2 regions of the Parabacteroides sp. Y3-G-102 genome follow, and region 1 is predicted to be linked to the other one. Evidence: riboswitches for the same ligand, from Rfam matches in the RefSeq annotation. Region 1 holds a riboswitch; the other holds the start of a gene.
The links. A riboswitch is a leader RNA that binds a small molecule or an ion and turns the genes downstream of it on or off. The one in region 1 is predicted to bind thiamine pyrophosphate.
Positions count from the first base shown of each region.

Region 1 (5,241 bases):
CCACTCCTGCCCTCACCCGATTCCGTCGCTATTGTCACGGTCTCGGTTCCCGGTGGCGAGGAGTTGGCGAAACGTACCTTCAATCCGAAACTTGGAATTATCGGGGGAATCTCCATTATCGGGACATCCGGAATCGTGCGTCCTTTCTCATCGGACGCTTTTATCGCCTCGATACGGAAAGAAGCCAGTGTCGCCAAAGCGATAGGTTGCGAGACGTTGGTTATTAATTCCGGGGCGAAGAGTGAACGCTACCTTCGGAGCTTATACGCTTCTTTGCCTCCACAATCATTCGTCCATTACGGGAACTTTATCGGAGAGACGCTAAAGATCGCTGCCGATTTAGGTTTCAAGCAGGTTATCTTAGGTATCATGATCGGCAAGGCGGTGAAACTTGCGGAAGGTTTCCTAGATACACACAGCAAAAAAGTCGTCATGAACAAAGGCTTCCTTCAAGATGTAGCGAAAGAAGCAAAATGCGAGGAGGCGACCGTAGATGCAATCAATCGGATTACGTTGGCCCGTGAATTATGGGAGCTTCTTGCGGAAAAAGAACAAAATCGTTTCTTCCCATTACTTTTACAAAAATGTAAATCGTATTGCGCTCCTATCCTTCCCGACGGCGAACTAACCTTGCTGTTAATATCCGAAGAGGGCAAGGTCTTGTACCAATCTTAGCTGTAGAGACGCAGCGCGCACGCTACGTCTCTACACCCCCCAGACTGTAATAGCATTTCTTTTTAGCTGTTTATTCTTTTTTATTAGGGATTCTTTAAGAATACATATTAGGAGGATTTCGTACTTTTGCCCTCTAAATATTGATTAAAATAATGTTTAGATATCTTTTAATTTATATGGCCTGCCTTCTATTCGCCTTTTCCGTAAAGGCGCAAGGCATTTCCAATGACACGATTCCGAAAGAAGTGCTGATGCTGGATGGTAAGCCTATGACCGAAAAGCAAATACAACGTTATCATAAACAATTACATAAAGACTCCATACGGGCCAACAAAAGGATCTGGTGGTCTATCCTTGGCGGACCGTCTTACACGCCGGAAGCCTCCTTTGGCGTAGGTGGCGCGGTTTTGGCTAGCTTTCGCTTAAACAAGAATGATACGATATCCCAACGATCGTTTATCCCTGCGGGATTTAACATTACCTTAAACGGGACGTTCGTTTTTGCCGGTGCCGGTACCTTATTCTTCAACGAGAATCGCTTCCGTATTTATATCAGTTACGGTTATCGGAACGAACCTTCGCATTATTTCGGGAAAGGCTATGAGACGATCGAGCAAATCGAGAAGAGCGACTCGACAACGAAATTCCATAAGAGTTCTTTCCAACTATATCCCCGTTTCGTATGGGAAGTTAGGCCTCATTTATATACGGGTCCTCTTTTTGATATTAATTTCAGCAAATCAGATGATATCAACCCGGTGATGGCCGAAGATCCTTATTTCAATAAGTTCAAACGAGATTATGTCAATATCGGTGTCGGCGGCTTGATTCAATACGATACACGAAATGACGTGGCGACCCCAAGTTCCGGTATGTTACTAAGCGCGATCGCTAAAGTGTATGGAAAGTATTTAGGCGGTGCATATAATTATGAGATGTTCGAGTTAGAATACCGCCAATTCCAGCAAGTATTTCGTCCTCGTAGCACCTTGGCATGGATCGCCAAGACACAAATCGGTGTGGGAAACGTTCCTTTTACGGAGCTTCCTTCGTTTGGCTCTCCTTTCGATCTTCGCGGATACTATTGGGGCAAGTACCGTGACAAGACCATGGCGTATGGGATTCTGGAGTATCGTCATATGTTCGGCAGCGTGGAGAAATATAAGAGCGGTAATTTCTGGGCGAAGTGTGGTTTTGTTGGCTGGGTCGGCACGGGTACGATCGGAAACGCTCCTATCGTAGACTGGAATAAATGGAAGTTCAACTACGGCGTAGGCTTACGTATCCAAATGCAACCCGGCAAGAACTTCCGCCTAGACGTAGGCAAAGACCCGAACCAAAAAGGGATGGCGGTTTATATGAATATGACGGAAGCCTTCTAAAACCAGAAGGCTCCCGTCTACGATTTATGGAAGTATAACCTTGCGTTAAAATTATCGTTTAAAAGCCGGAAATATCTTAATATCGATTTTTTTCACTAAGTTTGCGTCGTCGAAGGGGTGCCATACTATATGGGCTGAGATCATACCCTTACTACTTGATGCGGGTAATGCCGCCGTAAGAAAAACGAATGTTAGATGGATAAAAATGAAACGTACCGTTATCCGGTAGCTTTAACGATCGCGGGCTCTGATAGTGGCGGTGGTGCCGGAATACAAGCGGATATTAAGACTTTTTCCTCGCTGGGGGTTTTTGGAGCCTCGGCGATAACGGCTATAACCGCTCAAAACACACAGGGAGTGCGAGGGATCCAAGCGATCTCTCCCGAGATTTTGAGAGGACAAATCGAAGCTATTCTTGAGGATTTCATCGTAGATGCCGTAAAAATAGGGATGCTACATAACAAGGATGCCGTAAAGGTCGTATCTGAAACTTTACCTTCCTTCCAACAGACTTCTATCATTTTAGATCCAGTGATGATATCCACGAGCGGAAGTAAATTATTGGAGGATGACGCCATCCGAACCATCATGGATGAGTTGTTCCCTAAAGCGACACTGCTTACTCCGAATATTCCCGAGACGGAATATCTTTCCGGTATAAAAATCAATAACGAGGCGGATATCTTACTTGCCGCCCGGAAATTGCAGGAAAAAGGATGTAACGCTCTATTGATCAAGGGGGGGCATATTCCCGGAGTAGAAACGGTGGATCGGTTATTTATCAATGAGAATAATCCGATTTGTCTGGTCTCGCCAACAGTGGAGACCTTCAATACCCATGGAACGGGCTGTACGCTATCGTCCGCCATCGCCGCTTATATGGCACTCGGCCATTCATTGGTGGAAGCCGTACGATTAGCCAAGGAATATATGAATAACGCGCTCGTTCACGGGGCAAATGTATGCATGGGAAAAGGGCACGGACCTGTAAACCACTTCTTCTCACCCTCTGCCCTTCATAAAATCCGATGGAATCATGAATAAGCTGGTCGTAATTACTACACCTTATTTTTTCGCGGATGAAGCTTCTTTGATCGAACTTCTATTTGCGGAAGGAATGTCTCGTTTACATCTACGTAAACCGGATTGTAAACGTGATGAATTGGAGGGCTTATTGGATAACATCTCTCCGGCTTATTACGACAGGATCGTTCTTCATGATTGGTTTACCTTGGCAGAAGAAAGGGCTTTAGGAGGAGTCCATTTGAACAAGAGGAACCCGGAAGCTCCACCTTTATATAAAGGCAGTATAAGTCGTTCTTGCCATAGTCTGGAAGAGATTATCGAGTATAAACCGGTATGCGACTATGTATTCCTTAGCCCGATCTTTCAGAGTATATCCAAAGAAGGATATGGTAGCGGATTCCCCTTAGATGGATTGCGAAACGCGAAGGGCATCATCGATGATAAGGTGATCGCCTTGGGAGGAATCTGCTCACAAACAATAACGAAATTAAGAGATATCCCCTTCGGCGGTGTCGCCGTTCTCGGGGCCCTTTGGGGAAACGATCCCTCCCTTCTTGTTGCGGATCAACTCATAAAACAATTCAAACGATTACAAGTATGGCCTTAAATTATTATTTCGGATATGATGAGAATGGAAGAGTCGGTCGGAGAACAACCGGATTACGCCCTCCTTTTGGTGGGAGTAACCGCTTGATGTTTATAACGCATCGTACACCTAAATATACGGAATGCGACGAGGTACGCATGGCAATCCAAGGAGGATGTTCGTGGATACAATTGCGTATGAAAGACGGGATCTATGAGGATACCGTACGTAAATGTGCCACTATCTGCGCGGACGAATGTGAGCGAATCGTGGATTTCTGCGTAAACGATGATCTGGAAGCCGCCGTGACATGTGGCGCTACGGCTTGTCATCTAGGCAAGAATGACATTCCCTTGGATATCGCTTGGGAAGTACTGAAAGACAAGTTGGATTCCAATGCCATCTTCTATATCGGGGCTACGGCGAATACCTTTGAGGATATCCGGCTGGCCGTAGAACGAGGCGCCTCGTATATCGGACTAGGGCCGTATCGCTTTACGGGTACCAAGAAGAATTTGAGTCCCATCTTAGGCTTGGATGGTTATCGTAAAATAATCGCTCAATGCAAGGAGGCTGACATTGATATTCCTATCTTCGCGATAGGTGGTATTACGCTGGAAGACGTAGGCCCTTTGATGGAGACGGGTATAACCGGAATCGCTGTTTCGGGCGCGATTATCAATGCCCCCGATCCCGTGGAGGAAACCCGCCGGTTTATTGAGGAAATCAATAAGTACTAAACTAAATACATATGGCTACTAAAAAGAATATGCGTATTTCCTATCCGTCCTCGGAAAAGATTTATGTCCCGGGCGAGATCAATAAGATCAAGGTTGGTATGCGTAAGATTAAATTGTTGGACACGGTAACCTTGGATGAGCATGGAGAGCGAATCTTCAAGAAGAACAATCCGGTAATCGTTTACGATACGAGCGGCCCGTATTCCGACCCCAAGATATCGATTGATATCGCTAAAGGACTTCCTCGTATACGTGAGGAGTGGTACGGTAAGCGTAAAGATGTGGTTCAATTGCCGGAATTGACTTCCGCTTATGGTCGTGAGCGATTGGCGGACGCGAGTCTGGATTCTCTCCGTTTTCCCAAGCGACACTTGCCTTTCCGGGCTAAAGAGGGTAAGAATATCACCCAGATGTATTATGCGAAGAAGCGTATTATCACTCCGGAAATGGAGTACGTGGCGATTCGTGAGAACCAGCAAATCGAGGCTTTGGGACTGAAGTCGTATATCACGCCGGAGTTCGTCCGCAAGGAAATCGCCGCCGGTCGCGCGATCATCCCGGCGAATATCAATCACCCGGAAGCCGAGCCGATGATTATCGGTAAGAAGTTCTTGGTAAAGATCAATACCAATATCGGTAACTCCGCTCTTTCCTCCGGTATCGACGAGGAGATCGAGAAGGCGATATGGAGTTGTAAATGGGGCGGAGACACGTTGATGGATCTCTCTACCGGCGATAATATCCATGAGACGCGCGAGTGGATTATCCGTAACTGCCCGGTTCCGATGGGTACGGTTCCTATTTATCAAGCCTTGGAGAAGGTGAATGGTAA
Region 1 covers NZ_JAMOKU010000032.1:28,866-34,106, forward strand. The annotation lists gene cbiD (cobalt-precorrin-5B (C(1))-methyltransferase CbiD) at 1-675, shown strand, start outside; gene NBH16_RS15680 (BamA/TamA family outer membrane protein) at 828-2,057, shown strand; TPP riboswitch at 2,161-2,258, shown strand; gene thiD (bifunctional hydroxymethylpyrimidine kinase/phosphomethylpyrimidine kinase) at 2,253-3,101, shown strand; gene NBH16_RS15690 (thiamine phosphate synthase) at 3,094-3,690, shown strand; gene NBH16_RS15695 (thiamine phosphate synthase) at 3,681-4,409, shown strand; gene thiC (phosphomethylpyrimidine synthase ThiC) at 4,421-5,241, shown strand, end outside.

Region 2 (5,241 bases), on a different contig from region 1:
TGTTTTTTATGTTGTCCACCATCCAAATCGATATGACCCTTCATTACGATCTTAGGCCTGAATTCTTCCGGTATCACTGTCTTTATTTCCGCAGTCTTCTCTTCTTTCACAGAAGGAGCCTCTTTCTGCGCACGATCCGCCGCAAAATTACGATCTTTCTCAGGCAGATCCTTTCCAAACTCTTTTACGAGCAAAGCATACTGTTCATCACTGATCCTCGTGTTGGGATTATCCTCAACCGAGAACCCATTCCGGTGCAGGAACTCAACCACCGTGTTGATTCCCACGTTCAATTTTCTCTGTACTTGAATTAATTTTATAGGCATATCTAACTTTGTCGTAATACTTATTCGTTACCTTCATCTTCAAATTCCGCAGATAAGATAGCTAAAAGATCGTCCACGGTCTGCTCTTCCAGATCGGCACGTTCAATAATCTCATTGCGGTTCATAGCAAGGACGCTCTTCGCCGTATAGCATCCTATATTCTTCAGTGCGTCGATCACCCAGCTGTCGATCTCGTCGGAGAACTCATCCAAGTAGATATCCTCCTCGTCCGCTCCTTCGATATCACGGAATACGTCAATCGTATACTCAGTCAACATACAAGCCAACTTAATATTCAGACCACCCTTACCGATCGCTAAAGAAACCTCCTCCGGACGTAGATAAACCTCAGCTTTCTTTTCTTCCTCATTTACACGGATAGAAGAGATCTTAGCCGGGCTTAAAGCACGCTGGATAAACAAAGAGAGATTTGAGGTGTAATTAATCACATCAATGTTCTCGTTTCTCAACTCGCGAACGATTCCGTGAATACGAGAGCCTTTCATACCTACGCAAGCACCCACCGGGTCAATACGGTCATCGTATGACTCGACAGCCACTTTGGCACGCTCTCCCGGGATACGGGCGATCGCCTTGATCGTAATCAAGCCATCATTAATCTCCGGAACCTCCAACTCGAACAACCGCTGCAAGAAGACCTTATCCGTACGGGAAAGAAGGATCTTCGGGTTGTTATTATAGTTATCCACACGTTGAACGATCGCACGTACGGTCTCTCCCTTACGATAGAAATCGGTCGGGATTTGCTCGGATTTCGGCAGTAGCAACTCATTACCATCGTCATCCAGCAACAGGATTTCTTTCTTCCACACCTGATAAACCTCAGCGGCGATGATGTGGCCGATTTTATCCTTATACTTAGCGTACAAGCTGTCTTTCTGCAATTCAAGTATCTTTGAAGCCAAAGTCTGGCGCAAGTTTAAGATCGCACGACGTCCGAAGTCCGCGAAATGCACCTCGTCGGTCACTTCCTCGCCCACCTCACAGTCGGCGTCGATTTTACGGGCCTCCGTCAACGTAAGCTGCAAGTTCTCATCCTCCAATTCATCATCAGCCACAACCGTACGGTTTCTCCAGATCTCGAAATCACCTTTCTCAGGATTGATAATCACGTCATAGTTCTCATCCGTGCCAAACATCTTGGCGATCACGTTACGGAACGAATCTTCCAAAACGCTAATCATCGTATCTTTATCGATATTCTTCAACTCCTTGAACTCCGCAAGGGTGTCAATCATACTGATTGTTTCCTCTTTCTTGGCCATAATCTTACTTGAATCTTATTAAGTATTTTGTATATTTTATTTCATCAAATGTATACGACTCATCCTCTATCACGGTTACCTTCCGCTTAGCGCCCTCCGGTTTCACCTTCTTCTCGACAGAGACAACCACACCGTTCTCGTCGGCAGATTTCAACACACCTGTCAGCTTCGAGCCGTTTTTCAACAGCATCTCCACCTCGTTTCCGATGTTCTTGACGTATTGGCGAAGTACCTTAAAAGGAGAAGTAATGCCGGCGGAGCCAACCTCCAGCTCATAATCCTCGACGTCACGATCCAGATGCTCCTCCAAATACCGGCTCAACTCAGCGCAATCATCAATGCTTACCGCTTCATCGTTATCAATTTCAACGACTATCAGGTTCCCCGGTTTAATCACTACGTCTACTAAATAATTGCTTGAAGAGGCTAGTTTTTCCTCTACTAATTGGCTTACCACTTTCTTTTCTATCATACACATATCTGTTAAGAACAAAAGAAGGGGACTACCCGCCCCCTCCTCAACTTCACTTAATCGCCCGCAAATATACAAAAAATCAATGAGTTCTCAAAATATCCTCATCTTTTTGCAGAAAAAATTAATACGACACAAACCGGATTACGATCGATAGTAATCAGAATTAATATCTATAGAAATCCGATTTACTATTGATAGTAATATTTATTAACATTTTTATGCCTATCTTTGCTGCCGAATACGAAGGGGTGCTCGCGGAATCCTTCACGAAAGGAGCGGGCTGAGATCATACCCATAGAACCTGTACAGGTAATGCTGTCGTAGGGATTCATGCTTCTCCGATCCTTTCTATTCATCTATTTAGTTTTAAAGCAAAAAGATGAAAAGATGAAAAATGTATTGGTTATCTTGGCCGGCTCCTTGCTGGCTACAACCGCCAAGGCACAAATGCCTAGTCCGGTCGACTCCTTGAAAATCTCAAAAGACGTATCTTTAGATGAAGTGGTTATTACCGCTACCAAAGTCGGGAAAGAGACCCCGGTAGCTTATAGCGACATCTCCAAACAAGAACTAAGCAGCCGGAACAACGGGCAAGGTATCCCATTCCTTATCTCCCAATCCCCGTCTGTTATCATGACCTCGGATGCCGGAACGGGTATCGGTTACTCCGGTTTTCGTATCCGGGGTACAGATGCGAACCGTATCAATATCACGATCAATGGCGTACCGGTTAATGACTCCGAGTCTCATACCGTATTCTGGGCTAATATGGCCGATATAGCTTCCTCGGTAGAATCGATCCAGATCCAACGAGGCGCCGGAACCTCTACGAACGGAGCTGCGGCTTTTGGCGCTACGGTCGCCATGCAGACCGAGAAACCGTCCTTAAAGCCTTACGGCGAATATTCCGTATCAGCAGGTTCTTTCGGTACGCTGAAACATACGGTAAAAGGCGGCACTGGATTACTTTACGATCATTTCGCTTTCGACGCCCGCTACTCCAATATCCGTAGCGACGGCTTTATCGATCGTGCCTCCGCCCGTATGAGTTCTTACTATGCCTCCGCCGCTTTCTATGCCGATAATACATTGATTAAATTCCAAGCCTTCGGGAACAGCGAGAAGACCTATCAAGCATGGAACGGTGTTCCGTCTTATTTACTTGACACAGATCGTAGCTATAATCCATGCGGAGAATATGAGGAAGATGGAGTGAAGAAGTTTTATAACAATCAGACGGATAATTATTGGCAACACAACTACCATTTAATGGCCAGCCAGCGTATCGGAGATTTCTGGAATATGAACCTGACCCTTCATTACACCGACGGAAATGGATATTACGAGGATTATAAATCGAAAGCCAAATTCAGCAGTTATAAACTACCGGAATATATCGATCCGGAGGGTAATACCGTAAAAAAGACGGACCTTGTGCGCCGTAAATGGCTCGACAATTATTTCTATGGAGCCGTTTATAGCGCAAACTATCAACGTGACAATACCCGCCTTACGCTGGGAACCGCCGTCAACAACTATGTAGGCGATCATTTTGGCCGGGTAATGTGGACCAAAAGCGCAAACGTCTTGCCACAACCGGATTACGAATATTATCGCAATACCGGTAAGAAATTAGACTACAACGCATACGCTAAATTGACTCAACGTCTTTCCCCTCTTTTCACCGGCTATCTGGACTTACAATACCGTGGGATCCATTACACCATTAAGGGAAACGATGACAAAGCCGGGGAAGGACTGGACATTCGTAAGAACTGGAACTTCTTCAACCCGAAAGCCGGAATAAACTTCCATAACAATGGCCATAACGCCTTCGTCTCTTTCTCCGTCGCTAACCGGGAACCGAACCGTGACAATTTCACGGAGGCAGGCCCCGAGGAACGTCCTACCCACGAGACCTTATATGATTACGAGGCCGGTTATAGTTTTGGTAACGACCGTTTCCGGTTTGGAGCCAATCTCTATTTCATGGATTACAACAACCAATTGATCCTGACCGGCAAGATCAGCGAGATCGGCGAGGCCCTCACTTCCAATATAAAGGATAGTTACCGAATGGGTATCGAGCTTACCGGAGGTGTACAAATCACCTCTTGGCTAAATTGGAGCGCGAACGTAACCCTCAGCCAAAATAAAATCAAGCATTTCGTGGAATACGTGGATAATTGGGATACCGGAGGACAAGAGATCAATGATCTAGGCACAACGAATATAGCTTTCTCACCCAATCTAATAGCGAACAGCATGTTCGATTTCGTTTACAAAGGGTTTATCGCAAGTTTCAACTCACAAATAGTAGGCCGCCAATACATAGACAATTCAAGCAGCAAGGATCGTTCCATCGATCCCTACTTTATCAATAGCCTACGTATCGGTTACGCCTTCCAGCCTAAGTTCATGAAAGAAATAACCCTAGACGTGACTATCAACAACCTCTTCAACGAGAAGTACGAGACCAACGCATGGGTATACTCGTATATCGAAAACGGCACACGTAAAAAGGATGACGGTTATTTCACCCAAGCCGGCACGAACGCCATGGCCAGGATCACCTTCAAATTCTAACTTAATTTTCAATTATCAATTATCAATTACTAAAATGGTTTGGCTAGAATACTTCGGAGTAATAACCGGTCTGCTCTATCTCTTTCTAGAGATTAAACAACATAAGGGCATGTGGGTGGTGGGATTCCTCACCTCCCTCGTGTATGTCTTTGTCTTCCTGTCCGCTAAGATTTATGCGGACATGGGATTGCAAACCTATTACGTAGGAATCAGCATATACGGTTTCTATCAATGGACCCGGAAGAAACATGAGATACACACGGAAAACGACAGTCTTCCCTCCGACCGTATCCTATACACCCATCTGAGCCTTCCGCTTTTCGTGGGGATTATCGGAACATTGGCCGTTGTATTCGCCATCTTATGGTATCTCCTTCATCAATTCACGGACTCTCCCATCCCCGTAGGCGATGCGTTCACCACGTCGGTAGGCATTGTCGCTACTTGGATGCTGGCAAGGCGAATTATCGAGCATTGGATTTTTTGGGTAATCGTAAACCTCGTTTCCGTATATCTTTATTACCTTCGGGGCTTGTATCCGACGATGCTACTCTATTTTTGCTATGCG
Region 2 covers NZ_JAMOKU010000025.1:68,466-73,706, reverse strand. The annotation lists gene infB (translation initiation factor IF-2) at 1-326, opposite strand, end outside; gene nusA (transcription termination factor NusA) at 347-1,612, opposite strand; gene rimP (ribosome assembly cofactor RimP) at 1,617-2,084, opposite strand; TPP riboswitch at 2,322-2,432, shown strand; gene NBH16_RS13780 (TonB-dependent receptor) at 2,475-4,673, shown strand; gene pnuC (nicotinamide riboside transporter PnuC) at 4,708-5,241, shown strand, end outside.
Region 2: another riboswitch for thiamine pyrophosphate. It lies ahead of NBH16_RS13780 (TonB-dependent receptor); the one in region 1 lies ahead of thiD (bifunctional hydroxymethylpyrimidine kinase/phosphomethylpyrimidine kinase).